3 regions of the Halomonas qaidamensis genome follow, and region 2 is predicted to be linked to each of the others. Evidence: predicted binding sites of a transcription regulator. Region 2 holds the regulator's gene; each other region holds the start of a gene.

Region 1 (10,008 bases), 430 kb from region 2:
GAGCCGCAGACAGGTTATTAGTACTACGAAATGCCAGCACTTCCGCCACCGCTGCTTGTGTGCTTTCTGCCGTGCGCTGAATCTGCGCATAGGCTTCGCGCTCAGCCTCAGGGATATCGTCATGGGTGGTAAGCAGAGCAGACAGGGCGCTTTCCGCCTCTGCGTAATCCTCTTCTAATGCCTTTATAAGATCGAGCTGTTCTTGAACGGCGCTATAGGTAGTCAGCCCCACCACATCGCGCAGCGCAATGGCACGGTCGTGCACACTACCGCGAAAATCAATCGCGTAACGCTGCTTCATACCATGCACATCATTGATACGCGTTAACGCCTCATCAATCGCGTTAACGCGTTGAATACCAATCGCGGTAATGGCTACCATCAGGGCGATAATCACAGCAAAGCCCAACCAGAGCCAGTGCTGAAAACCAAGTGCATAACGACCTTTTTGCAGTAGCGCCATGGTGCTTCCTTAAGATAAGTGAACCAAGATGCTTAGCCACTGCAATATGCGTGCCGGGTTTTAATGCGGATAATCAGTCATTTATGGGCTTTAATGATAAATAAAGCGCTGCCCGCGCACCAAAAAAGTGCAAAGAAATCAAAGAGAGGGAATTATCTAGCTGCTGGCTCTGAATATTCACCAGTGCAATGAAGCCCGAGCGGCAAACTGCCGCCGGTCTTGCCAATTGTGCTCTACAATGGAGAAAATCACTGGAAAGCGGCACAAAAAATATCGCGAACATGGTCGAATCGGTACAGGGGGGTTTAGAGCGCTACCGGCCTAATCTAAACTATATGCTGCTGGACGAGCTAAGTTGGCAACCCCAAGAAAGCTTTCACAGCGGCCTTAGAAAAACCGTAGAATGGGCAACCAAAGGGCAACATAGCTAACGTAATGGCCAGGAGAAACATATGAAACATACTACGCCAATGCCACCACAGCGCCATAAACGCGTTTTCTTAACTGAAGACATGGAAGCCCACGCCAAAGAAATTTCTCAAGATAAAGAAAAGTCGAGGAAATTTCTTATTAGGGCAGGCCTGATAAAGCAAAACGGCGAACCAACCAAAGAGTTTAGCTGATGCAAAGTGGCTATAAACTCTCTCCTCTAGTGGGCTATCACGGCTGCGATAAAGCCGTCGCTGAGAAAGTTTTATCTGGACAAGCACACCTCAATCACAGCGAAAATGAGTATGACTGGCTCGGAGACGGCATCTACTTCTGGGTAGACAGCTACGAGCGCGCTCTGGAGTGGGCAAATAAGGGCAACAACAAGACACCTTATGTGGTGGGCGCCTTCATCGACCCAGGCTTTTGCCTAAATTTAACGGATTACGGCGTAACATCAGAGCTAAAAACTGCGTACCAATTTCTTAAAGAGACCTACGCACAAATAGGTGAAGATTTACCAACAAACGCTGTTATGCAACATGGCAAGCCCATGACACGTAAGCTAGATTGCGCCGTGATAAAAGCCGCTCATCAGTTACGCCAAGATGCAGGCGAGCCAAGCTTTGATACCGTTTATGGCGTGTTCGAAGAAGGTGACGTACTTTACCCCGGCTCGGCCTTAAAAGAGCACACGCATGTTCAGATGGCTGTGCGCAACCAGCAATCGATTATTGGCTATTTCAGGCCAGAGCAACTAATAAGTAGCACACCATGAAAGGCATTATTCTTGCGGACGGAAGCGTCTCTCGGCTTTATACCCCATCACCCAGGGTGTTCAAGCAGCGCTCAACAACTCCTTCGTATGCGCCCGCTGCTGTTTAATCGCCCCATCTACTATATCCAGCAGCTTTTCATAGTCCCTAGGCATCTCTTTATCCATACCGGTGTCTTCAAAGCGTGGCTTGAGTGTCCGCTATGACTATTGCACCGTTATGCCCGAGCAAACCACCACACCGTCATGCCCGAGTAAACAACCGCGCCGTCATTCCCGAGAGGGGTTATCGGGAATCCAGTTTGACCTTTGCCCGATAAGACGCAGCTACCTGCCTCACCATGGATTCCCGCTAAGGGCATGCGGGAATGACGGACCTGGGGCGTCACCTCTGTAAGTGGCGGGTGTCAGCCACCCCAGCATCACTCCCGAATGCACCACACCGCTATGCCCAAGCTAACCACCACACCGTTGTCCGAGTAACCACCACACCGTTATGCCCGAAAACCACCACACCGCCATTCCCGAGCAAACCACCGCACCGTCATTCCCGAGTGAGGTTATCGGGAATCCATTTTGACCTTTGCCCGACAAGACTCAGCTGCCTGCCTCACCATGGATTCCCGCTAAGGGCATGCGGGAATGACGGACCTGGGGCGTCACCTCTGTGAGTCGCGGGTGTCAGCTACCCCAACATCACTCGTGTATGCTCGCGCTGCTGTTTCACTGCACCGTCTAAAATATCTAGCAGCTTTTCATAGTTCGCAGGCATCTCTTTATCCATGCCGGTGTCTTAAAAGCGTTGTAAAGTGGCTTGAGTGTCCGCTATGACTGTTTGTAGCTCGTCGATAACGCGTTGTTGTTCTTCATTGGTCATATTACCCCCATAAAAAAACCGACCCCAAAAGGAGTCGGTTGAGTGTAACGCTTAGCTATCAAGAATTCGCTGTATCGTGAAGCTCTAGATTAACCCAGCAGAGAAAGCACGTTCTGCGGGATCTGGTTGGCCTGGGCAAGCATGGAGCTGCCCGCCTGCTGTAAAATCTGCATTTTGATCATACTTGAGGATTCTTTAGCGTAGTCTGCATCCATAATCCGTGACTGCGCGGCGGCAGTGTTAAGACTCTGGGTCGCTAAGTTCTCAATTGCACTCTCAAATCGATTAGCGAGCGCGCCGTACTGGCTACGATAACCATCCACTTGGTTTAATGCTTCTTGCAGTTTGGCCATCGCTTCGCGCGCTTTTTCAAGCGGGTCTAGCTCGACATCTTCCAGCCCAAGGGAGAGGTGATCAGCGGGTGTCGGCTCGATAGTGATCGTTTCGATCTCCTCACCAAAGTGAGCATCCACAACAATCTCCGTAGCGCTACTTATGGGGGGCGTAATATTCGATGCTGGCATGGCATCCCACTCTGCCTGAACGTTAAATATACCTTGCCCAGTAACAACCAATATTAGAGGCTCTGTTGTTTTATCGATATTAAGACGTTCAATGCTATGAGAACTGTCAGTGGCACCGTCAGCGTTATTTGAATCACTGTTGAAACGATCCCCATCCCCCGTATAGGTAAACAACATATCTTTGTACGCTCGGGTTTCAGCATGTTCAAGCTGGTCTGAAAAGACAGCATCCTCAGCAGGTTCAACGTTGAATAGTTCCGAAGCGTCATACTCTGCATCAGCTAAAAAACCCAAGTTTTTATCAGGATTTTGAAAAATTTTATTCTTGATCTCTTCAGCTGAACTTACCCCATTAGTTACCCACGTATAATCATTCAGAGGGGTTCCAACTAAGTGTTTACCACTGCGGGTAAAAATTTGGATATCGTCTTCCGCGCCAGGCAGGCCATCTACCGTAATCGTAATGTTTTTGGCCCCAACTGGAATATAAGTGACCGGCTCAACACCTGAGCTTTGTGCTGTGAGGTTAGTGCCACTAATTTGAAACAGCTCTCCCATACTCTGCGTCTCACCCAAACGCGACTCAGTAGGCGCTAACGGATATTTACCAAACGCCTCGGTGCCTTTCGCAATACGATCTATTTCAGCACGCAGCTCTTTATACTCTGCATTAATCGAAGCACGGTCGCCATCGGAAAGCGTACCATTAGCCGCTTGTACTGCAAGCTCACGGGAGCGCTGCAGAATATCGTTAATCCCATCTAGCCCGCCTTCTGCGGTCTGCATCAACGAAACACCGTCATTAATACCGCGAGTCACTGTAGTGTTAGCACGAAGATTGGCGTCCATTCGGTTGGCAATGGCCTGACCCGCCGCATCGTCTTTGGCGCTATTTACACGTAACCCCGAGGCAAGCCGCTCCATACTGGTGGTGAGCGCTGCTTTGGATTTTCCTAGGCCTTGCTGAGTGTTGAGTGCTGAAAGGTTGGTATTGATAACTGGCATGCCGTTGCTCTTTTATCGTCATAGTTATTGTTAATTATCGGACTAATAAATAATTACTTTAGGAATTTTTGATAAGTCACTCGTTTTGGCACAGAAATAAAAAACCGGCTCCCAAAGGGAGCCGGTTCAGAGTGCTTAGCGATAGAGCATTCGCCCTATCATCTAGTCTCAGATTAACCCAGCAGAGACAGCACGTTCTGCGGAGTCTGGTTGGCCTGCGCCAAGATGGATGTACCGGCCTGCTGCAAGATATTGGCGCGGGTCATGTTAGACACTTCTGAGGCGTAATCGGCATCTTCAATGCGCGAGCGAGCTGCCTCCAGGTTGGTCGAGGTAGTGGTGATATTGTCAATAGCAGACTCAAGGCGGTTCTGTGTGGCACCAAGGTCACTACGAGCAGTGTCAACTGCGCCGATCGCAGTATCAAGAGCTGTGAGTGCCGTATCAGAAGCTGTAGCCCGAGCATCACTATCTGCTGCGCCAGTAATAGCAGCAAAGGTGGTGTCAACAAAATCAGAAAGGGTACCTGAATCAGAATCGTCACCAATCGGATCCGCACTAAATGCTGTTGCATCAATCTTTTCAATAGTAATGCGATCAGCACCGGAATCAGCACCGACCTGAATCATAAAGTCAGTACCTGTAGCGTCTGCACCAAAAATTTGGGTATTGTTGAATTTAGAATCTTTAACAACTCGGTCAATCTCACCCATACGAGCCTCGATTTCCTTACTAATCGAAGCCATATCGGAGTCGGAGTTTGAACCGTTAGATGCTTGAACGGTCAATTCCCGCACACGCTGAAGGTTATCATTGATTTGATTTAGGGCACCTTCAGCAGTTTGTGCAACAGAAATGCCATCGTTAGCATTACGTTGCGCTTGGTTCAAACCAGTGATCTGAGAAGTCATGCGGTTGGCGATGGCCTGACCGGCCGCATCATCCTTGGCGCTGTTAATACGCAGACCAGAGGAGAGACGCTCCATCGAGGTTTGCTGGGCAGACTGGGACTTGTTCAGGTTGTTCTGACCGATCAGCGCAGTGATGTTGGTATTGATAACTGACATAGTTGATACTCCTCAACGTTTGATTGGCCACGAGGCCCGCTTGGCGGCGTTTGTCGCGCCGGTATATTAATTAACGGCCCATCATTCGTTTTCTTTAGTATTCTGATAAAAAATTTTTGTAAAAGTTTGTAACAAAGAACTAGCGCTTACGTACGGTTTGAGCTGAAAGCGCATCAAACTGCTGCGTAAGGTACATACTCATGCTGTTCATCTGCCCTAACATGACATCTAACTGGGCAAATTGAGTGCGATAACGGCTTACGGTACGCTCAATCATCGCTTCACTGCGTATGAAACGGTCATCTAACCGCGCCATCCGTTTTTCAGCATTTTCGATAGCTCCTTGAATTGGGCCTTTATCGCCCAGCAGCTCATCCATTGCCCCTGTTAAACGACCAGCTAAGCCACCTTGTTTGGTTGTGCCTGCAAAGAAGCCTGACAACGCATCAGGCTCACTAGCAATTAAGGCGTCTAGCTTGGTTTCATCCAGCCCTAACCGCCCACGGAGATCTAACGCCAGACCCAACTGGGAGAGCACTCCTAGTTCGCTATCTTCAACGCTGGTAAGCAAGTCTCGCCGTAACCTTCCTTCTATACTCCGTACAGTGTTATCCCCCACCAAATCACCAGCGGTGTCACGGTCTCCCGTTGCCAAGGTTAAACGACCCAAGGTAGATTTCAGCTCGTTGTAGCCGCTAACGAAGTTTTGAATGGCCTCTTTTAGCGCTTCAGTATCGCGCTCAATCACCACACTACTTTTGCCGGTGGCGGTAAGATCCAAACTTACTCCTTGAATAGCCCCTTCTACTCGGTTATTGGCACTAGTAATCGAGATACCGTTCATCTGTAAGGCGGCATCAGTGCCTGCACGATAGGTGGCATCATCCGCAGATAAACCAGCCACGCCTGAAAACCCAGTAACCGAGGCAACTGCACCGGTATCTTTACTGTTTAACGCCAAGCGGTAGCCCGTGCCATCGTTAACAATCGAGGCACTTACACCAGCATTTTGATCAGCATTAATTTGGTCGCGAATAGTCGCAAGGGTGCTGCCTGCTGAAATAGTAATGGAATAGCTGCTGAGCGGCTCGACACTGGGCTGAAGCACGCCATCTTGGTAGGTCGCACCAAAATCAAGCGTTAACGTAGCGTCCACTTCCGCAAGCACGGTTTCCATTGCTACGCTATTAGAAGCAATGCTGCCCGCTCTCGCTAGTTGAGTAACGTTAATATCATAGTACCCAGCGGTAGCATCAGCGGAGGTGGTCACCCTTACCGCGTCGCTGCTGGAAGTGCTCTTTTGACTGGAAAACAGCTTGGCATCATCCAGGGCAACGACAGACTCCTGAAAGCGGCTTAGTGCTGACTGAAGACGACCAAACGCTGAAATCTTCGTTTGCTGCTGATTTTTTTGCTGCGTGATAGGGATTAGCTTTTGGCGCTCAGCGTTACGAAGCTGATCAACCAAGCCATTAAGATCTAGGCCGGAACCGACGCCTAGGGAGGTTATCGTCGCCATAACTGGGTGCTTCCTCAGAAAACAAGGCTAAACCAACAAGTGTTGACTTAATCTATCGGCAGAAAGCACCCTAACTTTAACTTTATTATACGCGTTACGCTTTTAGCTTATCAGTTTTGAGTTTGAGCGCTAAGCATATTGAACTGCTGGGACAAATAGTCTGACGTCTGGTTCATTTGCGAGATCATTGAGTCCAACTGCCCAAACTGGGTTCTATATCGCGAGATAGTGCTATCAATCGATGATTCAACGCGGGCAAAGCGATCATTTAGGCTTTCAATACGATTCTCAGCACTAGTCACTGCCGTGGTAATTAACCCATTAGTGTCTAGCATTTGCTCTATCGTGGTATCCACATTGCTCGCCAGCCCTGTCACACCTTCCCCACCCGCGAAAAATTCAGCTAGTTCGCCGCGATCATTGGAAATCACTTCGTTAAGCTGCTCTTCGTCAATACTAAGGGTACCGGTACGGGTTAGCGAAATACCCAGGTCTGACAACATAGCCAACTCACCGCCCTCACTTCCAGAAGCCAACACACTGCGTAGCGTGTTTTCCACTGAGCGGACAGCGGACTCACCGTTCAGCGCTCCTGATGTGCCGCCTTCAGCATCAAACGCCGTTAATGAGCCAATAGTGGATTTAAGCTCATTGAAGGCATCTACAAATTCAGTGACAGACTCACGAATAGTATCCTCATCGCGCTGGATAGTGATGGTACTGGTTGCGCCATCGCCTTCCTGCAGGCTAAGCGTCACACCTTCTATTGCTTCTTCCACTTGATTGGAAGCGCTGCTGATAGGAATACCATTCACATTAAACTGTGCATCCTGGCCAGCGTTGAAAATTTCGCCTTCAAGCGCCCCTCCCATTGTCAAACCAGTGATCGAGGCATCTTCGCCTGTTTCTGTTGAGCTAAGCGCCAGTCGGTAATCTGTGCCGTCAAAAATAATAGAGGCAGATACGCCAGCGTCAGCATTGGCATTAATCGTATCTCGTACAGCTTCTAAACTGCTGCCGGCTTCAATGGTCATCGAAATGGCATCGCGCCCAGCAAAACTCAACTCAAGCGTCTGCTCCACTCCGGATAGCTCAGCCTGAGGATCAGTCACACGCGCTGACGCAAGGTTACCTGCAGTGGCAAGCTGGGTAACTTCAATATCATAACGCCCTGGCGTAGCCGAAGACGTGGAGGCCGCAGTAACTGCATCACCCTGCACATCAGTAGCCAAGCTATCAAACAACTCAGGCTCGCTAAGCGCCTTGGCAGCATCTTGAAACTGCGACAATGCGCTTTGGAACTGGCCATAGCCAGAAATCCTTGTTTCCTGTGTTTTGATTTGCTGCTGTATAGGCTGGAGCTTACTACGCTCAGCTGATTCGAGCTGATCCAACAAGCCATTGAGATCAAGCCCTGAACCAACTCCGAGTGATGAAATGGAAGCCATAAGTTACTGCCCTTTTTTAAAAAAACGCCCAACATGCTGGCGCTGCTCATACGTAAGAATGTGGTTTATTATTTAATACTATCGACCATTAAAGCCCAGACTTGAGCTTATTTGGCTTTTTTTACGTACTAAAAAGTAATTAATTGTAAAAGATGACGCCTTTATAAAACTCAAAAAGGCATAAACCCATCCATTGGGATTAACGCTTTTCTGCCTGTTCTCTAGTGACTTACATCGTGAATTAACTGGATGACAAGAACATGTCAGGAAAAGGTCAGCGGTTGCGTTGGCACTAACGAATTATAGACCTTGGTCTAATATCCGCATTGCTTTATAATGCACTGCAACAAGCCCATTTTGGGGCCGTTTGCAGGAGAACGACTTATGACTCCCGAGGTGTCACACCCAGCCTCTACCATCGCGTCTGCCACGTATCATGTGCAGCGTAGCCTACGTCACTGCCTTTCTACCGTTGCCGAGCTGCTTTATGACAACGGCCATGTACTCGAAACCATAACGCTGCCCCAGCGTGGCCTTACTCGGCGCGAATTAGTTGATTTAAATAGCCACTGCGCCAGCTGGAAAACCTGTCAGCGAGTGCTTGAAGAGAGCGGCGCCGCTGAACTTAACGACTATGGCCGCTTTGTGCTAACCCCCATGGGGCGCGAGATGATGTTTGATATGTTCGGCCAGGGTGCCGCTGACTGCGCTTGATCGCGCTCGCGTTACCAACGTTCTATCGATAAACACCTCTTATCGTTAAAACCAAATCGTTAAAACCAAATCGTTAAAACCAAGGCGCCCGCACACCGTAAGGATGTGCGGGCGCCTTGCGTTTGGCGTGCTGGCCTCACATTCAGCCGTTTATTAGCGCAGTCCAAGCAACGAAAGAATAAACAGCACGACAACGATCAGGCCAATAATATAAATAATGTTACGCATAACGGCACTCCTTGCTTTTTGCGTTTGAGGCTTTCACTTTTCAAGCTTTAGGTTTCAAAGAAGGCAACAGAATGCTTACCTTTGAAATAACACCCCAAGCCTAGCAGTGATTGGTTATGTTTGCGTACTTTAGCCACAGCTGGCGTTTACTGAGATTTATTGAACCTACCGCCGCTTGTTTCCTCAAACGTTACTCTTGTAAGAAAGTTGCAAGAGATACAGGCGTTAGAAATAGACCTTAGACATGGTCCTTGTAAAAAGCCTGTTTACTTATCTTTTCTCTATCCTCTCTTCTCCGCCAAATTCAAGGCCAAGCTTGATGCCAAAGGGGCTGCAATGCGCGCTACTGCTTTTCCTTTACTGTTTGTTTTTACGATGGTTTCGTTGCTGCCTGCACTTGCCGTTGCAAGCCAGCCATCAGCCAGCACGCTACAAGCGCTTGACCAAAAAGCGGGTGAGCTACGCCGTGTGCATACGGTGGTGGTGGCTTATCAGGGCGATATTGTTCACGAGCGACATCAAGGCGGGCCTGGGCCTTCCACCCCCGCTAACATCAAATCGCTTTCAAAAACCGTATTGGCAGCCATTACCGGTGCGGCCATTGAAGACGGCATTATTGCATCTACCGAGCAGCCGTTGGCGGAGCTGTTAAGCCAACTGCCTAGCGGCGTTGACCCACGGGTGAATGATATTACCGTGGCGCATCTGCTTGCTTTACAAGCAGGCCTAGAGCGGACATCGGGCAGTAACTATGGTGCCTGGGTCGCCAGTAACCACTGGGTGAACGATGCGCTCACCCGCCCGTTTGTGGATGAACCCGGTGGGCGCATGCTCTACTCCACTGGCACTAGCCATTTGCTCTCTGCCGCGCTTACCCAGGCGAGTGGTGAAAGTACCTACGCCCTTGCCCAGCGCTTGCTTGGCGAGCCGCTGGACATCGCGATTCCTGCCTGGCCACA
Region 2 (10,008 bases):
ATGAAGTATAGACATGACTTCACACTATATGCGGCACTCTTATTGTTAACGACTACTACATATAGGAAAATCAGCGCGTTACCTTTTGCTTATCTTCAACAAACGATAGGCTAATATTTTTCTTGTGCGATGCCACCCTTATGCCTACTTTAAAGCCTTTTGCGTTAGCGGCCTTTAGCGCCACCTTGCTCAGTACCGCCGTGTCTGGTGTTGCGGCCACGTTTAATAGTGACGCGATACAGCCCCATGGTCACTGGCAATCAATGATGCTCTCATTAGGAGATGAACGGCATTTTCGCGCCGTGGAAACCCATAGTTATTCGGATGCCACGCTAAGCCTTAACGCAACCCAGGGGGTATGCGACTTACCGTGGTTGGAAATGCGCGTTACCTTGGATAAGCAGCAGGGCGAAAGCCGCGCGGTAAACTTAGTGCCCACCAGAATCCGGGTAGATGACACGCCGATCATAGACACCATGGCGGAATTTATTACCGAGCGTGGGGATGATGGGTTTTATGCTCACTTCTACCTGAACGACTTACCCACGCTGATGGCGCAAATGAGCCAAGGCGAGCAGCTGTTTCTCGGCTTTGACCAACAAGATAGAGATCCGTGGTATATGACCTTTAACCTTGATGGTGCAGATGAGGCCATCGACAGAATGCAGCACTTATGCAGCTCTGCTGATAATTAACACATGTGCAGACAATCAACAAAGCTGCTTGTTATTGCACATTTTTTTCAGCAATTTCAACACGATTACGACCATTACGTTTAGCACGGTACATCGCAGCATCGGCCCGGGCGATGATTGTTTTACAACTATCATCGGGTTGCCATACGGCAACACCAATGCTGACCGTCATCGGTTGGTTCAAACCTGTTACCTGAAGTGTGGCTACTAGGCTACGTAAACGTTCTGCAAGCCCCTCAGCAGCGTCCATACTGGAGTGGGTTGCCAACACCACAAACTCTTCACCGCCCCAGCGCCCTAAGTGGTCACAGCCGCGTAGGGAGCTTTCCACCATGCGCGCCAACGATATCAACACATCATCACCCACACTGTGACCAAGAGTGTCATTAATCTGCTTAAAATGATCAACATCGAATAATAGCAGGGCGAACGCCGCTCCATAACGCTTTGCCGCCACCAGCTCCGCATCAATGGCTTGCTCAATGCGGTAGCGGTTCCACACTTGAGTGAGTGGGTCAAAGTGCGCCAGCTGTTCTAAGCGTTGATTCGCCTCTGCCAGCGCCTTACGCTCACGCTCTAAGTGCATGTTAAGCGTACTAATTTCGTAAGCGGAAATAGCCAGCGTTAAATCTTCGCCTAAATCCATTGCAGCCAAACGTTCCACCCGCTGCCACGCTTCGCTTTTACCCGTGACTTCTTCGCACCATGCAGCAGAAGGCAGCATCATCATCGGTGTCAGTGGCGCTGAAGGGGGCTGCATTGCCCAGTAAAGGGTTTCTACTTGCTCAGGACGAAAAAATATCAGCCAGCCACGCTGAGAAGGGTCAGTAGGCAAAGGCACTGCCAACACACCACTTTGCTCTGACATGCCTAATGAGGACGTTAATGGCTCTTTAGCGGTCTCTTGGGTGCACCACGGACCACTATGAACATGTGCTTTTTCAATCCGCGTCACTAGCTGGCTAATGGCCTCAGGCTTAGGCGTATTGCCTGCTTGATAGACACTGCCTTTTACCCACAGTGCAACGCCATGGGCACGAAAGAGCGATTGCCATGTCTCCGCGTGTTCCGTAAACAGCTGATAAGGACTCTGTGGCTTTAACCGATTATTAGATGAAAGCACCAAGCTATCTTGTACCCGCTGCAAATAGCGTGCTTCCTGGCGGGCTCTCAGTAACAACAACCGTTGTGTAGCCATTTGTACTAAGGTACGCACTGCATCGCGTACCGGGGGTGTTACCGGATAGGCAGATGCCGAATGGCAGAATAGCAGGCCCCATAGGCCAGTATCGCCCTGCATAGCAACGCTTAGCGCACCGCGTACCCCTAGGCGCTGCAAATACTGCTGCCGTTCAGGAGCAGGAGCACGTAAGAAGCAATCACTCAGGTCTACGACGGCTCCCCTTGGCAGCAAGTGCTCACAGGGTGCTGCAACGTCTTGAATAAGCCGTACCGGATGTCGCTCGTAGGCACGCCGCAGCGCAACCGGAAAGTCCTTGGCGGGAAAACGCTGACCCAGCAAGGCAGGTAAGCGGCCTAGTGGCACGTCTCTACCTGGACTAACGCTACCCGGTTTAACACTGCCTGTCGCCAACGATTCCGCGACAATTAAGCCATGCCAATCACTATCGAAATGGCACACTGACACCCGGTCATGCCCCGTTAGCTCCTGCACAGCCATCACTAGATAGTCGAGCAACTCTTCTTGATGGGTGGCTTCCGCTAGGCGCATCAAGCGTTCATTCACCGTGCCGAGTAAACGCTGTTTGCCTAACGTGTGAAGAGGTTCTATCTCAATCACCACATGCATCCCTGAACGGTAAGCATGGAGTTGAAAACGCTGAGAGCGGGTGGGGCATTTAAACGTCAGCGGCCCGGACAAGCGCTGCTTTCCCTGTAGTTCATAGCGTACGCGCTGGCTTAAGCGCTTGCCCAGCACGCTCGTTAACGTTTGGGTACGCACGTCAGGGATAGGTATATTTAACAGCGATGACAAATTGCTACTAACGGCCTGGATACGTCGACTATCAGCGTCGAGAACCAGTAAGGCGCCGAACGCCTGCAGTAGCGGATGATGCTTCGACACAAAAATAGCCTCAAGAAATCTATTTACCCCTCAGCCTGCTGCCGTAGCAACAACTCAACGCGCCGGTTGGCAGACCTGCCTTCCAGCGTTGCGTTACTTTCCATGGGTTGGGTATCGGCATAGCCGACTGCCCGCATGCGTGAAACAGCCACTCCCTGACGCTCAAGGTGACGGACAACGGCAATCGCACGCCCAACCGACAGTTCCCAGTTTGAGGGGAAACGCGATGTGGCAATAGGAATGTTATCCGTATGGCCTTCTACCGAAATTTGACCATCAAAGGAATCTAATACAGTCAGAAGGCTTTCTAACACATCTTGCCCTTGTGGCGTTAATACAGCGTCTCCACTAGGAAAAAGCAAACTATCGTCAATGCGCAGCGTAACACCTTCTTGTCCCTGAGAGACACTTACCCCTGGGATATTAACATCTGCCATCTGTGGCTTTAGTCCGCTGTAGCGAGGATGGATACCCGTTGCCAAGCTGGCCAATGGAAGCGAGGTAATAGCAGTGGCTGAGCGCATCCGGTCATTATCAGAGGCTTCGCCACCGCCCGGTGGCGTTAAGGCAAGCAGCAACACAAACAGCGTGATTAACAGCGTCAACACGTCTAGGTAGCTGGTAAGCCAGCTTTCATCTCCTTCACCGGAAACAGGGGGTAGCTCTAATGCATGCCGTGAATCCCGATCAAGCATCGCGCTATCCTTTTGCCGCAGGGCTAGCCGTTGGTCGCGGCTTTACCGTGGCATCGCGAATTTCGTCATGATAATTGACGATAAAGGAGTTAAGCGTTTCTTCAATAAATGAGGGTAGGCGTCGTTTGGTAATCAGGGAAATGCCTTCCAACACCATGTTCATGGTGATGAGTCGCTCTTCCGTTCGCCGCTCTAGCTTGACGGCAATGGGCTTGAACACTAGGTTAGCCAGCAAAATACCATAGAACGTTGTCAGCAGGGCTACTGCCATACGCGGGCCAATAACATCAAGATCTCCCGCATCCATTACTTCCAGCATATTGACCAACCCCACCAATGTGCCAATCATACCGAAGGCGGGCGCGTAGGTGGCCATGGTACGAAATATCTGCGCCTCAGCATGCTCTCGCGCTTTTAATCGTGCGATGCGCCAGCGCAACATATCGAAAATTTCGTCTTCTTTTGTATTCGCAATTACTAATTGAATGCCGGTGCGCAAAAAGGGGTTTCGAGTATGCTCTAGCTCCTTTTCAACCGCCCTGACATCTCCTTTAAACCATAGCCGCGCCATGGAAACCAGCTCGTTAATGTCATCGCGCACATAGGTATTTTCACGCCGAAAGACTAGGCCTACTAAGCGCACTACACGGAGCACTTCCTTCAGTGGATAACTGATAAAGGTCGCTGCCAAGGTACCCGTCACTACAATGGCTAACCCCGGTAAATTCAGAAAACTCTCAGGTGACTCTGCGGTAAAAAACAGCACGCTTACTAGCAATACCATGCTGGCAAAAATGCCGATCAACGTAGATGGATTCATCAACGGCTCCTCGCCGGTTATTAGCGATTTAAATAGGTCTTAGGCGGCATCATACAAACGAGCACGAAGCCTGCTAATTGCTTGGCTGTGGAGCTGGGAGACGCGAGACTCAGTCACGCCCAGTACTGCACCCACTTCTTTAAGGTTCAGCTCTTCTTGGTAATACAACGCCATTAACAGCTTTTCGCGCTCGGGCAACGCCTCAATAGCATCAATTAACGACTGGCGCTGCTGGTGGTCTAACAGCTGATCGAAGGGCAAATTGTTTGCATCTTCTTTTGCTGGCTCACTCCCTTCGGCCACTAGCTCTTCAAAGGGCAGTAATTGACCACTATTAGTATCATTGAGTAATTGTTGATACTCATTCAGAGGCATTGCTAAATCTCGCGCAATTTCGCTCTCTTCTGGCGGGCGTCCTAACTGTTGTTCAAGGCGTCTCACTGTATTATCGACGGCCCTAGCGGAGCGACGAACGCTACGAGGCAACCAGTCACGCGTGCGCAACTCATCCATCATAGCGCCGCGAATACGCTGGCTTGCAAACGTGGCAAATGTTGCCCCCTGGGAAGCATCAAAACGCCCCAACGCTTCTAATAAACCCACCATGCCCGCCTGAATAAGATCATCTAACTCAATACTCGCGGGTAATCTTACCTGCAGCGTTAAGGCCTGACGCCTTACCAGTGGCATGTATTGAGTTAACAGCTCGCTCTGTTTAATCCTGCCTTGTGCTGTATACATCCTGATGCCTCACGGCTAAACACTGTTCACTGGTAGTTCACGATCACTTGCAATTTCTGCACTCGCACTGGGCGCTGGCCCGGTGCTAATGAGAAACGAAAGTGCAGCGGCCCATCCACCTGTTTACCGGCTAATGCTGAAGTCATCCCCCGCATTGCCGTTAAGGGAACGCACTGTTCAGGATGACATAGCCACGCATTCACTGGCGTATTGGCTGGCATTTGAAAGCGCCAATGAATACGCCCTATCACAGCACCTTCTACCTGTGCCTCCGTTGGTGGTTCAATAGGCTGGCTACTGATTGCGCGGTCACTCATCGTGACAAACACACTGGGTACCTCTGTACTCCAACTTCCAGTCGCGGCATAGACACTCCCGCTGACAACGCTTAGTGCCACCATCGCTATGCTTTTGAGCAGTCGGGCAGGCGTTGGGCCAACGGCTAACCAACCGATTTTAAAGCTAACATTTTTCGGGCTAGCATTTTTGAAACAAATCATTAGGTGAAAACTTCTTGCGTCACATGTGTGTTGCGGCGGTGCTTCTTGAAACTGGTAGGCAGGTGCATTGTTATTCCTTATAAAAGCACTGGATACCGCAGTTAAGACGCGGCCACATTGCGTCAGGCTAGCGTTATCGCGCAAGCAGTAAAAGCTCTATATCCAGATAGTAACGGGCTGCTTCTCGTAAGTTATCGAGCAGGCCTCTGCGCGACAAATGAGGCTCATGCAATGCTAACAACTGCCTTGGGCCACCGTTTTCATGCACGTGTCGAAGAACACGATACATCTGTGCGAAGGCATCAGCATCGCTATTAATCCACAAGGCCCAGCGCGAGTAGCGAGCTTTTAGTTGGCTAAGGTCGTCGGCTTCAGCATTAACGATGCGAATGTTCCAATCATCCGGATCACCAGCCCAGCGACGGCCTAATACCGACCACTGCGCCAAGCGACCTTTTACTTTTGCCACCTGCTGCTCTCCACCGTTAAGCAGACCAACCACAATAAGCGGCTTTTGCGGAACTGGCGTTGGCGTTGGCGTTGGCGTTGGCGTTGGCGTTGGCGTTGGCGTTGGCGTTGGCGTTGGCGTTGGCGCAGCGATTAACGGCGACATTATATGATCTGTCGTATTGTCCCGTGGCTCAACCGCCAACTTCTCTTCCACAGGCTCGCCCCCAGCAGGTTCGCCCTCTACTGATGGCACTTGGCGCTGCTGGCGCTGTAAATCTGCCCACTTGCGAAGGCCCGCCGCCTGATCGTCGGCGCTCATACCAGCCCCTCTCGGCTAACGCTGCTAAGTTGGCGAATAGCATCACGCGCCATAAACGCGTGGACAAGCGCATCTAACATCGCTGTATCGCGCCGTTTGCGCGCGGTGCCCAGTAGTCTTAATAGATCGGAACGCAGCGCTACCGACGCCTCATCGCTAGCAGCATCTAGGTGCCCCACTGTTGCAGCGATACCACTGGCCATCAACAAGCGCACTTCGGTACTTACCTCACCGTTATCCGCCTCTTTCAACTGCTGCCAAGCACGTTTGGTTAGGCTCGATAACCCTTCGCTTTGAAGCTGGATAACCAGCAGCGAAAGTACGTCTGCGCCTAATCGGGCAGGCGTTAGCCAGTAACGACGCGCGATACGTTTGCCATTTTCCGGATCACGAACATCACCAACCCATGCCAATAGCGGAGTGCCAGCGGCATCTTCCACCTTGATATAAGTACTCCATAGCTGCATCGTTTGGCCACGAAAGCGCAGATCAGTGTGATGTGAAAGCGGGCTATCTGTGAATAGCTGGCGCTGGGTATAACGTTCGCCCTGACAGTATACCCGCTGGGCAGCCGTTACTAGTGTGATCCAAGTCAGGTGTTGGTCTTCTAGCCACGCTAACGTGGTAGGGTCAGGGAATACAGGTAGCAAATGTACTGCCGCTCCCATCGCTTCACCCTGGTGTAACAGCCGTGTGTGCCAACCCGCTGGTTGACGATGCTGCAAGCTGGTTAACGCAAGCCAACCACCGTCTGCATCTATTCCGACATCAGGCATCGTCCAGTCACAGCCGCGTTCGTTTCGGCGGGGAAACCATGCCATGCCTAGCCCCTTTCCCGCACAAGGCACGCTTACTAATAGCGCATCGAGACGTTTATCTTGCAGCACGCCAGGCAAAGAGGCGATATCCCAGACAGACTCTAACGCTGAGAAGCCGACCACCCTGTCACGTAGCCGCGTCAGTACAGAGCTAAGGCGTCGGCCTTGGCCAAGCACGTCGCGGGACCAGCGTGGCAAAGTTACCGACTGAGCACCCATTGAATTCCCTGCAGCAGGGAAGCTGCGTGACTCTTTCCCTTGGTTTGGATGAGCGGTAAGCGCTTGGTCAATTAATGCAGCAGGGTCAGCAACCGCCATATCCTCAGGAACCTGCTGTCCGTAAGAACCGAATAGCACGCGCATGCCATGGCGCATGACGATATCAAGCACGGGCGCTAAACGTCCGGCTTCGTCCTGCTTGGTAATAATACAATCATCTAACTCAGCGCCTGCTGCCCGCGCCGCTTGGCGATAGCGCAATACGACCTCTTCCAGCGTTTCAGGCTGGCTGGCGGCATTCAGCAACAGCACTAATCGCACGGAGGCTTTCCCGCCTTGCAACTGAGCAATTTGCTCAATCACACGCTGGTCCCGCTGGCTCATACCAACGGTGTCGATAATCACCCATTGCTTACCTTGCAAACGACCTACTAGCTCATCTATCGGTTGTTCGGTATCTAAGGCGTACATGGGGGTATCAAGCAACCGGGCATAGATTCGCAGCTGCTCGTGGGCACCAATGCGGAAGCTGTCGGTGGTGACAAGCGCCACGGGACGCGTCCCATGGCGCATCACAAAACGTGCTGCTAACTTAGCCGTGGTAGTCGTTTTACCCACCCCCGTTGGCCCCACCAGCGCCACAATACCCGCCTGATCAAAAAAGCCGTTCTCCTCTTTTAATACAGGCAATCGCGCCATTAGCTGGTCACGAAGCCATGCCATAACAAGCGTGCTATCAGCCTCTGGCTGAGCCAGTGCCGCTGGCAGTTCAGCGAGCACTTCGTCACTTAGCTCTTCGCTAAAACCAATGCTCAACAGCTGCTGGCGTAATCGAGCTTGAGGGGCGATGTAACCCTCTGTAGCAGGCAGCTCGGCAGCTGGCTGCCGCTGAGAAAGCAGCTCACGCATCTCCTGCATCTCACGCAGTAAGCGCTCACTCATCACTTGAAGCGGATCAGAATCGCGTGGTGGGAATGCCACCTGAGAAACAGAAGTAGACGGTGGGAGCGCTGAGGGGGAAGGCTCGAAATGATCGACGGCTTCATCTGCCATCGCCAAAATTTCAACACCGCCCTCGGTACGACGATTGGCCACAATTAAAGCGTCCTCGCCCAATGCTTCACGCACTTGGCGCATCACATCACGACTGTTTGCTCCAACAAACCGTCTTACGCTCATGCTTTATCTGTGCCTCTATTTGATGGCTTAAAACCAATGCTATGTATCACTCTCATGTCCGCCCTCCGACTACCGTGGTGACTCGCAACGTGCGGTCATCTGGCACTTCCGCCTGGGACATTACTACCAAATGACGCATACGACGACGTAAGAAACGCGATAAAACAGCACGCAGCGAGTGCTGCACCACCAGCACCGGCGCTTCACCGCTACCTTCATGACGCTCTAGTGCTTGCTGCGCCTGGGTCATTAGCGTATCAGCAAGTCCTGGCTCCATCGCACCATTACCGTTCATTGCCTGCATCAGCACTTGCTCTAACTGAGCATCTAGTCCCATCACGTTGAGCATTTCCTGGCCAGCAAACCACTGTTGGGTAATTGCTCGACCCAAGGCAATGCGCACTAAGGCGGTCAGCTCATTGGCGTCTTTCTGCTGTCCTGCATGCTCTGCCAGGGTATCTAGCACGGAACGCATATCACGAATCGAGACATCTTCATCCAGCAAGTTTTGCAAAATGCGTTGCAGCACGGTGAGCGAAATAGCTTTGGGTACGACCTCTTCGACGAGCGATTTTTGATCTTCCCCCAGCTTGTCGAGCAGTTTTTGTACTTCTTGACGCCCCAGCATTTCAGGCGAATGACGATGGAGCAGGTGGTTTAAGTGAGTGGCAATCACCGTGCTAGCATCTACGACGGTGTAGCCGTACACCTGGGCATGTTCACGCTGATTGGCATCAATCCAAACAGCAGGCAAACCAAAGGCTGGATCTTGAGTAGGCGTGCCCTGCAGTTCCCCAGAAACCTGGCCTGGATCGATTGCTAACCACTTGCCTGGCTGCGCTTCTGCTCGCCCGATTTCGGCCCCCTTCATAGAAAGGACGTAGGTATTAGGCGGTAGCTCCAAGTTATCGCGTATATGCACTACTGGCGGCAAGAAACCAACTTCTTGAGCAAATTTCTTACGCACACTTTTTATACGCCCGAGTAGCTCTCCTTTCTGGCGGGAATCCACCAAGGGAATAAGACGGTGCCCTACTTCAAGGCCTAGCGTGTCAACCAGTTGCACATCCTCCCAGCTGGCTTCTGGGGTTTCCTGTTGGGGAAGCGGTGTGGCCGTTATTTCTTCTTTTACTAGTGCCTGCTCTTTTTGGCGAATGAGGAACCACGCTAATCCCCCCAGCAGCGCTGTGAAAATAAGAAATACTAGGTTCGGCATACCGGGTACCAAACCTAACAGCCCCATCACCATAGCAGACAAGATCATGACCTGTGGGTTTACGAACAACTGGCTGATCATTTGCTGACCAACATCTTGATCAGTATTGACGCGCGAGACAGTGACACCCGCGGCGGTAGAGATAACTAGCGCAGGTATCTGGGCCACCAGGCCATCACCAATAGTTAATAACGTATAGGTACGCGCTGCATCCGCAAAGCCCATATCGTGCTGCATCATGCCGATCAATAACCCGCCGATAATATTGAC
Region 3 (10,008 bases), 1.3 Mb from region 2:
GCCTGCCATGCCGCCATAACACTCTCTTTCGCCGTGCGCTTAAACGCGTGGTAATCCAGTGCATCCATATGGCCATGCACTTGACCGCGTAGAATCACTTGGGCACCGCGATCACTCTCCGGCTTTAATAGCACAGGGTTCATATCACTATGGGGCACCACACCCGCCGCCTGAGCCTGTAGCGCAGTGGAGCGGCCAATTTCCCCGCCGTCGCTGGTAACGGCGCTATTAAGTGCCATGTTTTGCGGCTTGAAGGGCGCAACTGAAATACCACGGCGCTTTAACACGCGACAAAGCCCGGCAACCACCGTACTTTTGCCTGCATCCGAGGTAGTCCCCTGAATCATTAATGTGGTCATGCCCGTCGGCCCTTGCTGAAAGTAGCCGAACTGTAGCCGCGGAACAGGTCGTTAGCAACGTACAAGATCTCCCAACAATGCGCATAGCCCATGGTATTTCGGTATCGTCTTCGAGCAGACAAGCGTGCTAGTTTCCGCTAGGGTAGCGCCTCACGCTGCCAAACGAATTCGAATTAGATGCAAGAGTTACTCAATAAGATTGCCGCCGAGCTTGCCCTTGAAACCGAGCGGGGAAAAGTCGCTGACTATATTCCCCAGCTTGCCCATGTGGACCCCAGCCAATTCGCTATCAGTTTAGCTACGGTAGACGGCCAACGCTTCTCTGCAGGCTGCGCCACCACGCCGTTCTCAATCCAGAGTATTTCCAAAGTTTTTACGCTAACCATTGCGCTGGGAAAATGGGGCGATGGATTATGGTCGAGGGTCGGACGCGAGCCTTCTGGCGACCCGTTCAATTCCATTGTGCAGCTTGAGCACGAAGGCGGTAAACCGCGCAATCCGTTTATTAATGCCGGGGCAATTGCGATCGTTGACGCCATCATGATGGGCCACGAACCTAAAGAGACACTGGCGGAAATTCTTAGCTTTGTACGCTATATCGCCGACGATAACAGTATCTGCTTTGACCATCAGGTAGCAGCTTCAGAAATGCAGCATAAAGACCGCAACGCCTCGCTGGCGCATTTTATGAAAGCCTTTGGTCGCCTGCGCCACGATGTCGATAAAGTGCTCGGCACCTACTTTCACCAGTGCGCGATTGCCATGAGTTGCGAACAGCTTGCTCACGCTGGGCTATTTTTGGCCTCTGACGGCGTCAATCAGCCGAGCGATTTACGCGTGGTATCACCTCAGCGGGCGCGGCGGATTAATTCACTGATGATGATGTGCGGCCACTACGATGCGTCCGGGGAGTTTGCTTTCCGCGTTGGCCTACCCGGCAAAAGCGGCGTAGGCGGTGGAATTTTGGCTATTGCTCCTGGGCGTGGTTCGCTGGCTGTGTGGTCACCAGGGCTGGATAAATACGGCAATAGCTTGTTGGGCACACGCGCGTTGGAAATGTTTGTCCAACACACTGGGTGGTCGGTGTTTGGGCATTAATTCAGAGTTAATCCGGCTCAAGCAAGGGGGAATGCTGGGCCGCTTCCCACGCCTGGACCTGCTGCTTGGTTTCAATGCCCCAGCGGTAGCCACCTAGCGCACCGCTTTGTTGGATTACCCGATGGCAAGGAATCCACAGTGCAATGGGGTTAGCACCCACCGCATTTCCGACGGCTCGAGATGATTTCGGCGTGCCAAGTGCCTGAGCAATTTGCGAGTAGCTCGCCAACTGCCCTTCAGGAATGGTAAGCAGCGCGCGCCATACGGCAATCTGGAAATTAGTACCGCTCACGTGGAGCGACAGCGTGGCAGGCGAATGGTTAGCGCACTTTGTTTTAAATGGTGTAAACAGGGCCTCTACCGCATAACGAGTGGTGTCAGGGCGATGGCAGAGCGTACTGCGTGGCCACTGTTTTGCTAGTTGCGCCAGCAGCGCTTCCTGGCTGGTAGACGCCACAAAGGCCATTCGACAAATCCCTCTCGGCGTCATCGCCACTAACATCTCGCCAAAAGGCATGGGATGTACCCCATACGCAATCTCTACCCCCTCTCCTTGGCGCTTAAACTCTCCCGGCGTGACCGCTTCTAACTGTACAAAGTGATCATAAAGCCGCGAGCCGCCGCTCAGCCCTAATGCATGCACGGTATTGGTAAGACTTTCTGACGATGCGATCAGTTGTTTGCCACGCTCCAAGGTCAACGCCTGTAAAAAACGCTTAGGGCTGATACCCGCATAACGACAAAACAGCCGCTGAAAATGGTAAGCGCTCAAATGTACTTGCGCCGCCACCGTTTCCAAACTTGGCTGGCTGGCGGCATTGGCCACCATATAGGCCATCGCTTTTTCGATACGGGCATAGTCATTCATAAAGACGTTCTCACCGAAGCTAAACGAGGAAAAGCACAGGGCTCTCTGAATACAGCACAAGCTTAACCAGACCGTGTCGTCAGGCCTACCCGAATCTTGCGCAATATCGTGGCATCTCAATTTTGTTCAATACTCTTTTCCCGCGCTCTTGCAAGCTCTTGATTCTGTTTAGGAGGACAACAATGAGCGTTTCACTACTGTTACCAATGTCTGCATTTGCCCTTGCCGCGTCTATTTCCCCAGGCCCAGTCAACCTTGTTTGCCTGAGTAGCGGCACCCACTACCCTATCGCCAAAGGGCTTATCTTCGTCACGGGTGCGACATTGGGGTTTCTAGCACTTTTCCTGGCGACTGGAGCAGGGCTCTATTCACTTCTGAACGCACTACCGCTACTGGAGGAAATATTACGTTGGGCGGGGCTACTTTTCTTACTTTACTTAAGCTACCAGCTTTTCCAGCATAATGGCTCGGTTCATAACCAGGACACGGATAAGCCACCAGGTTTTATGACCGGCGCGATGATGCAGTGGTTAAATCCTAAGGCGTGGCTGGCGTCTGCCGCTGGCATTGGGGCTTACACCAGCAGCAATGACCCTTACCAGTTATGGCTCTTCGCTGCTCTCTACCTACCCATTTGTTGGCTGTCATTGGCAAGCTGGGTTTATGCAGGTACTTTTCTTAAACGCTACGTTCACCGCCCATTCATTCTGCTTACCATTAACCGCACGCTGGCGGCTGGCCTAGCTGCCAGCGCTATTTTCCTGCTGTTTGAGTAGCGGATAACGATACTGGTTGGGTGTTGCCGCCACTAACCGCTTAAAGGTTCTCTGGAAGTGGGGTTGGTCGTTAAAACCGGCTAACAGAGCTGAATTAACGATCGACTCCCCCTGCTTAAGCGCCCGCTGGCCAAGCTGAACACGGCGATTAATCAGGTAAGCATGGGGGGTAAGCCCGTAGTGTTGCTTAAACGCTCGGATGAGATGACCAGCGCTATACCCAGTTAACTGGCACAGCGTTTCAAGCGAAACATCAAACGCGGCATTCACATCACAATAGACGGCCGCAGCATGCAAGCCATCAGGCGGCTTCGACCTAGAGACGGTCGTCTCATGCGTCAATGCCAGCATTAATGCGGTAAGAAACTCTGTCACTGACGCGTGCTTGATAGAGAGCGCGCGCTGTTCATCCAATAAACAAGCCGCCATTTCGCAATAGCGAGCATAAAGCGCTGGCTGAGAGACCACCGCCGTATCGATATCACTCCAGACGGGGGTCTCCAGCGTGCCTAGTTGATAACGTAAATCCGCTAGCCATTGCGCGTCCACGTAGAGCATCAAATACGCCCAGGGCTCGTTCTCAATGGGGTTACATGCATGAACCCAATCGGGGTTCATCATGACTAAGTCACCAGCGCTAATAGGATAAGTCGACTCCCGATAACGAAACGTACTGCTGCCTGACGTAACGGCTCCTACCGACCAGTGAACATGGCTGTGAGGGGCGTAGCACACTTGCCTTGCATCGCTGATTTTGCGTAATTCGACATAAGGCAGTCGTGAGTCGCGCCAAAAAACCGGAGGCGACCCAGCATTTGGAGACCCAGCACTTGAAGACCCAGCACTTGGAGACCCAGCACCTAAAGACTTACAGCTCATCTTCTGCTCGCATCATCAAAAAAATAGCGAATAGCCTGTTAACTTGGCCTACGCTGGACAATAGCGCAGCACACGCACAGTATAGGCCGCCAGAAAAGCACTATATACACTAGATTGCGTAGGAATTCGCAATGCCATTAACGTCAGGAGGACACCATGGCCAATCGTATGAATAACCCAGATCATCGTGATGCGATTACCCTTTTCGCCCGAATGGGCTACGCTTCTCGCGGCATCGTTTATGTATTAGTGGGTGGCCTCGCCGCCCTGGCAGCTTTTGGGCAAGGCGGCCAGACCGAAGGCAGCCGCGGCGCATTAGAGCGAGTACTTACCGCTCCCTTTGGTAAAAGCATGTTGGGCCTTATTGCTGTTGGTTTGGTTGGCTATGCTATGTGGCGCACCATCCAAGCCATTAAAGACACCGACCATCATGGTAAAGATGCAAAAGGCTTAGCGATTCGTGCGGGCTTATTAGCAAGCGCCATTACGCATACTCTTCTAGCTTTTTTTGCCGCAACGCTTATCTTTCAACTCGCAGGCTCTTCTGGAGATTCTGGAGGTGGCTCGCAAGGCGTGGCGGGCTGGTTGATGCAACAGCCATTCGGACGATGGTTAGTTGGCGGGGTTGGCTTAATCTTGATAGGTGTTGGTATTGCCCATGCAATCAAAGGCTACAAGGCCAAATTCGACAAACACTTTTCGATGCCACCCCAAACTCAACAGTGGGCCTACCCCATCTGTCGATTCGGCTTAGTGATCCGTGGCCTCGTCTTCGTGATCGTGGGTAGCTTTTTTATCATCGCAGCCTACCAAATCAACCCTAATCAAGCAGGTGGTATGGGAGAAGTGTTCAGCACGCTGCGCAGCCAACCTTTCGGTCAGTGGTTGCTTGCCTTTGTCGCACTTGGGCTCTTTGCGTTTGGTCTCTACAGCCTTTTAGCGTCCGTCTATCGTCGCATTAATACTGAAATGTAGAGACATAAGATGCTTTCAACAACACGGACAAAACAGTGGTTTGAGCGCATCAATGGCTCGAAAAACATGCTGTGGCTACTCGGCACTCTATCTTTTTTAGAAACCATTATTTTGCCAATTCCCATCGAGCTGGTGTTGATCCCGCTCATGGCGATTAACAAGCAGCGCATTTGGGCAATGGCCACCGCGACGACCCTTGGCTGCCTGATAGCTTCCATTGTGGGCTATGCCGTCGGCATGGTGCTATATCAATCCATAGGTACGTGGTTTATCGAATTTATGGGTATTGAACAAAGCTATCAATCTTTCCAAACCTTCTTTGAGCAGTACGGTTTTGCTGCGATTCTAGCCATTGGCATACTGCCAATCCCATTTCAGGTGGCGATGATTACCGCCGGGCTTTCCGGCTATCCGATTATGTTATTTGTGCTGGCTGCCCTGCTAGCCCGCGGGCTGCGCTACTTCGGCCTTGCTTGGTTGGTACACCGCTTTGGCAACCGCGTAGAACTTATGTGGAAGCGTCACGCGCTTAAAACCAGCCTAGCGCTAGGCATGGTGGTTCTTGTGGTGGTCGTCGGACTTCAGACACTGGCAGGGTTGGTGATGTCGCGTTGATCACAAAACCGAAGGCCTTCTTCATCTCTCGACTACCCCACTAGGCCTTATTGCTATTATCCAGTGGTAATGTGCCGTACTCCTTCACCGGCTGAATAGCAAAGTTGCTGCGAATATCGCTCACACCTGGTAAGCGCAGCAACGTCCCCGTTAAAAACGCCTCGTATGCAGCCAAGCTAGGCACTACCACCTGTAGCAGAAAATCCGATTCACCAGACACCAAATGCGCTGTGGCTACTTCCGGCAGTTCAACCACTGCTTCCCGGAAAGCATTAGCTTGCTCTTCATGGTGTCGTTCTACCTTAATGCCCACAAACACCGTTAATTCCAGCCCGACGCTTCGACGATCAAGCTCCGCGTGGTAGCCACGAATAATACCGCTTGCTTCCAAGCGTCGCACCCGGCGTAAGCAGGGCGACGGCGACAAATTTACTTTCTCCGCAAGCTCCACATTGGTTAAGCGAGCATCCCCCTGTAACAACGCAAGAATGCGTCGGTCGGTAGCATCTAACTGACTACTTGGCATAAGTAAGTATTACCCCACACTTAGTTGGCACAAAATACCAATAATTGATGTTTCATGAGCGTAAATGGCAAGAAATCACTCATCAATTTAACGGTACCATGCCCTTTATAAAGTCACTACGTGCAATCTTGAGGAGGGGCCATGGAAATCGGACTTTTTATTAGCGCATTAGCCATTGTTTACCTGATTCCAGGCCCGGATATGCTGTTGGTGCTGCATACCAGTAGTACGCTAGGCCGAGGACATGGGCTAGCCACAGCGTTAGGGTTAGCTATTGCCCGAGGGCTGCATGTGGCGTTAGCCGGCTTGGGCCTAGCCGCCCTATTTGTAGCCGCCCCGTGGCTTTTTGATGCTGTTCGTTATCTCGGCGCTGCCTACTTGATTTGGGTGGGCGTACAGCTAATTCGTACCAAACAGCGCACCATTACTAACAAACCGCAAGCATCGCTCACCGGTAGCTATTACCTAGCTTGGAGACGGGGTCTTTTAACGAACCTGCTAAATCCAAAATCGCTGCTGTTTTGTTCGGTGTTATTACCCCAGTTCGTTCACACCCAACAGGGTGATGTTGCGCTCCAGTTTACTTTATTGGGGGCTGTGCTAGTGGGTGTAGGACTTTTGTACGATGCGCTATATGCCTGCCTGGGAGCGCAGATGCAGCGCTGGTTTGCCAGCCATCAAAAAAGGCAAACATTACAACGCTGGGTATTTGGAACACTGATTATTGGCTTTGCCTTGAGGTTAGCATCTTAAATTTAATCAGCAAAAAGCCTGCCTAGGCTACGTTGATATTTTAAATACCATACTCTCGCTCGACTTTGGCAATGCGCGTTTTAAAATGCTGGTACCACTGCTGATGGCCTAGTCGCTGGGCTTCCTGATGCTCTGCGTGCGCTTTCCACGCTTTTATCGAAGCCAAATCAGTCCAGTATGAAACAGTAACGCCCACTTCGTTTCGAGCAGATTCAACCCCTAAAAACCCCCGCTGCTGAGCCGCAAGCTCCACCATGCGAGCAGCCATTGCATCGTAGCCATTATCAATATTGGTGCGCAGGGAAGTAAAAATAACCGCGTAGTAAGGAGGCTCGGGCGTATTAGCAATACTAGGCATAGCATCACTACCTTGATTCGTATTGGTTACGGCATCAGTCATTTACACAAACCTATTACAAAGATTTATTACAGTACTATTGCACATAATAACCGCTGACTCGCCACTCTCCATTTTCCAGATGAGGTGTTACGGTCTCAATTCCTCTCGCTTTATTTTCAAATCGAGTATGAAAGATAAACACCATGTAGTCACCATCTGGCGCACCCGGCATAGATTGGTAGTGAGAGACTTGCACTTTCCGACGAGATTCTACCGGTCCAAACTCATGACGTGCTAGTTCAATGATACGTCTAAGCATGTTGGGCGATAGAGGCGTTTTTAGAAGTGGCGATGAGGTCTCCCAAGCTTGTTCGATCTCATCATTATCAATTGATTCTAACCACGCAAGCGCCGCTGCTTCTGCCGTCTGAGCAGACGCCTGAGCATAATAGGTGGTCAGGCTAAGCAGTATTGCAGCGAGAACAAAGACAGGGGATTTTGACATGGCTGACTCTTGTGGCGGCTTGGCGACTTTTCCTCTAAAGCAATTATCGGAAAATCATCGGATTTCTTTAACAGCGATATCACCCCGCTTCTAAAACCTTCTCCGCTCGTTTACTATGCGCCCCCCAATATTACAGCGCCCACCATTAGGCTACTATGTCCGCCAATCTGTCCGCCAACGCACTCTATACCGACCTATCTGGCTACTACGATTTGATGTGCGTCGATATCGACTACCAAGCGCAAAGCAACGCCATTCATCGGCTCCATCAGATTTTCGGCAATGGCGGGCATACGCACCTTGATTTAGCTTGTGGCACGGGTCCTCATGTTCGTCACTTTATTGATGTTGGCTATCTCAGCAGTGGGCTTGATATTAACCAACCCATGCTGGATATCGCCGCCACGCGTTGCCCAGAAGCGTTTTTTTCACTGCAAGATATGAGCACGTTCGAAGTCAGTGAATCTCTTGATTTAATCACCTGCTTTTTGTACTCAATCCACTACAACGATGGGATTGAAAAGCTAAAAAAGTGTATTGCCAGCGCCCACCGCGCGCTAAAACAGGGCGGCGTTTTCTATTTTAACGCGGTGGATAAAAACAAAATTAACAACGATTTATGGGTTAAACACAGCGCCAAACAAGACGATGATGTTTTTACGTTTCGCTCGGGTTGGCACTACGACGGGCACGGTGAAAAGCAATCGCTTAGGCTGAGTATTGAAAAAACTAACGCCGACACTACCCAAATTTGGAACGATGAGCACCCCATGGTAGCGGTCAGCTTTACAGAATTAACCGCCCTACTGACGCCTTATTTTGAGGTGCATGTATTTGAGCACAACTACCAGACCATTACCCCTTGGGATAGCCTTTCAGGCAATGCGATTTTTGTGTGCGTGAAGCGCTAGCGCCGATAAGGCAGAGAGGCCTTGTGCTCCCCTCTTACCATTACCGTGTGATATAAAGCGAGGTGTAACGCGCTGAACTTAAGACTCAGAACCTGCGTCGTTCGAGCCAGGCCGTAGCTGGCGCTGAATACCGAGCAAGAAATTACGCAGCATTTGATCTTTACACTCACGGTAATTCTTATGACTTGGCTTACGGAAAAAAGCGCTGAGCTCATGGTGGCTTAGCGGTAAGCCCACCAGCTCAAACACTTCTAAAACATCTTCGGCTTTCATATTCAGCGCAATACGCAGCTTCTGGAAAACCATATTATTATTTAATTGCGCTTCAGGCACTGGCTGTGGGCCTTCACGCTTGCCGCGCTTAAAACTGATGAATCCATTAAGAAACGACGCCAGCTCTTTATTTTTCATCGTAACGAAAGCGTCATCTTCATCTTTTTTTAGCCAAGCGGTCACTTGCTCTTGGCTTACACTAACGTCTGCCAGCGCGAAGATATCCACGATGGTTTTATCTTTTAAATCAAAAGCATAGCGGATACGGCGAAAAATATCGTTATTGGTCAAAATTGGGGTCCTGATTGGAGGTTAGCTTTTCGAGCAGCTGATTTATCTCAGCTTGCAACTCATTATCTTCAATTTTGTTGGCGCTGACTTTAGCATGTTGCAGCATTTCGATCGCCTCATCCGTTTGGCCTAGCTCTACTTGCAACATTGCCATGGAAAAACCGATAGAAGCCATATGGTCTTTCGAGTTCTTCGCAATGGCTTTCTCAAGGGCTTTTTGGTAGATCGGCAGCGCATCCTCTAACTCCTCGGTAAAGTCAGCCAGGGTTTCCCACTGCTCTGGGTGATCTTTATCGGTGTGTTCGTTATCGATACAAATCGCCTGCAACTCTGCATAGAGAGCCTCAAAGGTCGCGCGGTCATCTTTCGCAGCGGCCTTCATAAGCTTTTCAGCTAGTTCATAAACCGCTTTATATATTTTGGTGTTAATCATTACCAACCACCTTCCTTCACTCAACGTTAATATCGCCGCTAATTTTTTAGTTACGTAGCGGCTATAAGAAACATTATAAACCGCCTGATAAGGCTTTAAGTAATACTTCTGCAAGGCACTTACTTTATCTATCCCAGCGATATTCCATTTGCCGCGCTGTTTTCTCCGCAAGCTCGGTGCTGCGTAACTTGGCGACCAAGTGTAAGCACATATCGATCCCCGCCGAGATGCCACCTGAACTAATGACACCGCCATCGTCTACCCAGCGCACGTCTTCCACCACATCAAGCTGCGGAAACTGAGTTCGCAAATCACCTTGATCGTCCCAGTGGGTAGTCACTCTTCCTTTCAGGCCGGGTTGTGCATTAGCAAACAGGAAGATACCAGTACACACTGTGGCCACCTG

Evidence for each region. The regulator FliA, encoded in region 2, starts transcription of late flagellar genes. The targets are predictions, from matches to a motif close to CTAAAGTTNNNNNNNNNNCNGCCGATA.
Region 1: a site for FliA is predicted at 8,187-8,213, ahead of fliD (flagellar filament capping protein FliD). Genes of this name have one in related genera too.
Region 3: a site for FliA is predicted at 7,739-7,765, ahead of K1Y77_RS06815 (DUF4019 domain-containing protein). Genes of this name have one in related genera too.

Annotation. Positions count from the first base shown of each region.
Region 1 is NZ_CP080627.1:3,472,297-3,482,304, forward strand. It holds gene K1Y77_RS15630 (methyl-accepting chemotaxis protein) at 1-463, opposite strand, end outside; gene K1Y77_RS15635 (hypothetical protein) at 916-1,086, shown strand; gene K1Y77_RS15640 (hypothetical protein) at 1,086-1,670, shown strand; gene K1Y77_RS15645 (flagellin N-terminal helical domain-containing protein) at 2,634-4,073, opposite strand; gene K1Y77_RS15650 (flagellin N-terminal helical domain-containing protein) at 4,247-5,140, opposite strand; gene fliD (flagellar filament capping protein FliD) at 5,280-6,659, opposite strand; gene fliD (flagellar filament capping protein FliD) at 6,770-8,107, opposite strand; gene K1Y77_RS15665 (hypothetical protein) at 8,492-8,821, shown strand; gene K1Y77_RS15670 (serine hydrolase domain-containing protein) at 9,386-10,008, shown strand, end outside.
Region 2 is NZ_CP080627.1:133,179-143,186, reverse strand. It holds gene K1Y77_RS00655 (hypothetical protein) at 141-695, shown strand; gene K1Y77_RS00650 (sensor domain-containing diguanylate cyclase) at 727-2,781, opposite strand; gene K1Y77_RS00645 (OmpA/MotB family protein) at 2,805-3,476, opposite strand; gene K1Y77_RS00640 (motility protein A) at 3,481-4,296, opposite strand; gene K1Y77_RS00635 (RNA polymerase sigma factor FliA) at 4,336-5,037, opposite strand; gene K1Y77_RS00630 (flagellar protein FlhE) at 5,064-5,537, opposite strand; gene K1Y77_RS00625 (hypothetical protein) at 5,671-6,306, opposite strand; gene flhF (flagellar biosynthesis protein FlhF) at 6,303-8,522, opposite strand; gene flhA (flagellar biosynthesis protein FlhA) at 8,575-10,008, opposite strand, start outside.
Region 3 is NZ_CP080627.1:1,464,165-1,474,172, reverse strand. It holds gene K1Y77_RS06865 (cobyric acid synthase) at 1-359, opposite strand, end outside; gene K1Y77_RS06860 (glutaminase) at 537-1,457, shown strand; gene K1Y77_RS06855 (bifunctional transcriptional activator/DNA repair enzyme AdaA) at 1,465-2,325, opposite strand; gene K1Y77_RS06850 (LysE family translocator) at 2,508-3,101, shown strand; gene K1Y77_RS06845 (helix-turn-helix transcriptional regulator) at 3,066-3,980, opposite strand; gene K1Y77_RS06840 (DUF1206 domain-containing protein) at 4,137-4,955, shown strand; gene K1Y77_RS06835 (YqaA family protein) at 4,965-5,570, shown strand; gene K1Y77_RS06830 (Lrp/AsnC family transcriptional regulator) at 5,611-6,096, opposite strand; gene K1Y77_RS06825 (LysE family translocator) at 6,238-6,849, shown strand; gene K1Y77_RS06820 (antibiotic biosynthesis monooxygenase family protein) at 6,890-7,207, opposite strand; gene K1Y77_RS06815 (DUF4019 domain-containing protein) at 7,284-7,694, opposite strand; gene K1Y77_RS06810 (class I SAM-dependent DNA methyltransferase) at 7,862-8,605, shown strand; gene K1Y77_RS06805 (YehS family protein) at 8,684-9,169, opposite strand; gene K1Y77_RS06800 (hypothetical protein) at 9,159-9,602, opposite strand; gene K1Y77_RS06795 (DJ-1/PfpI family protein) at 9,727-10,008, opposite strand, start outside.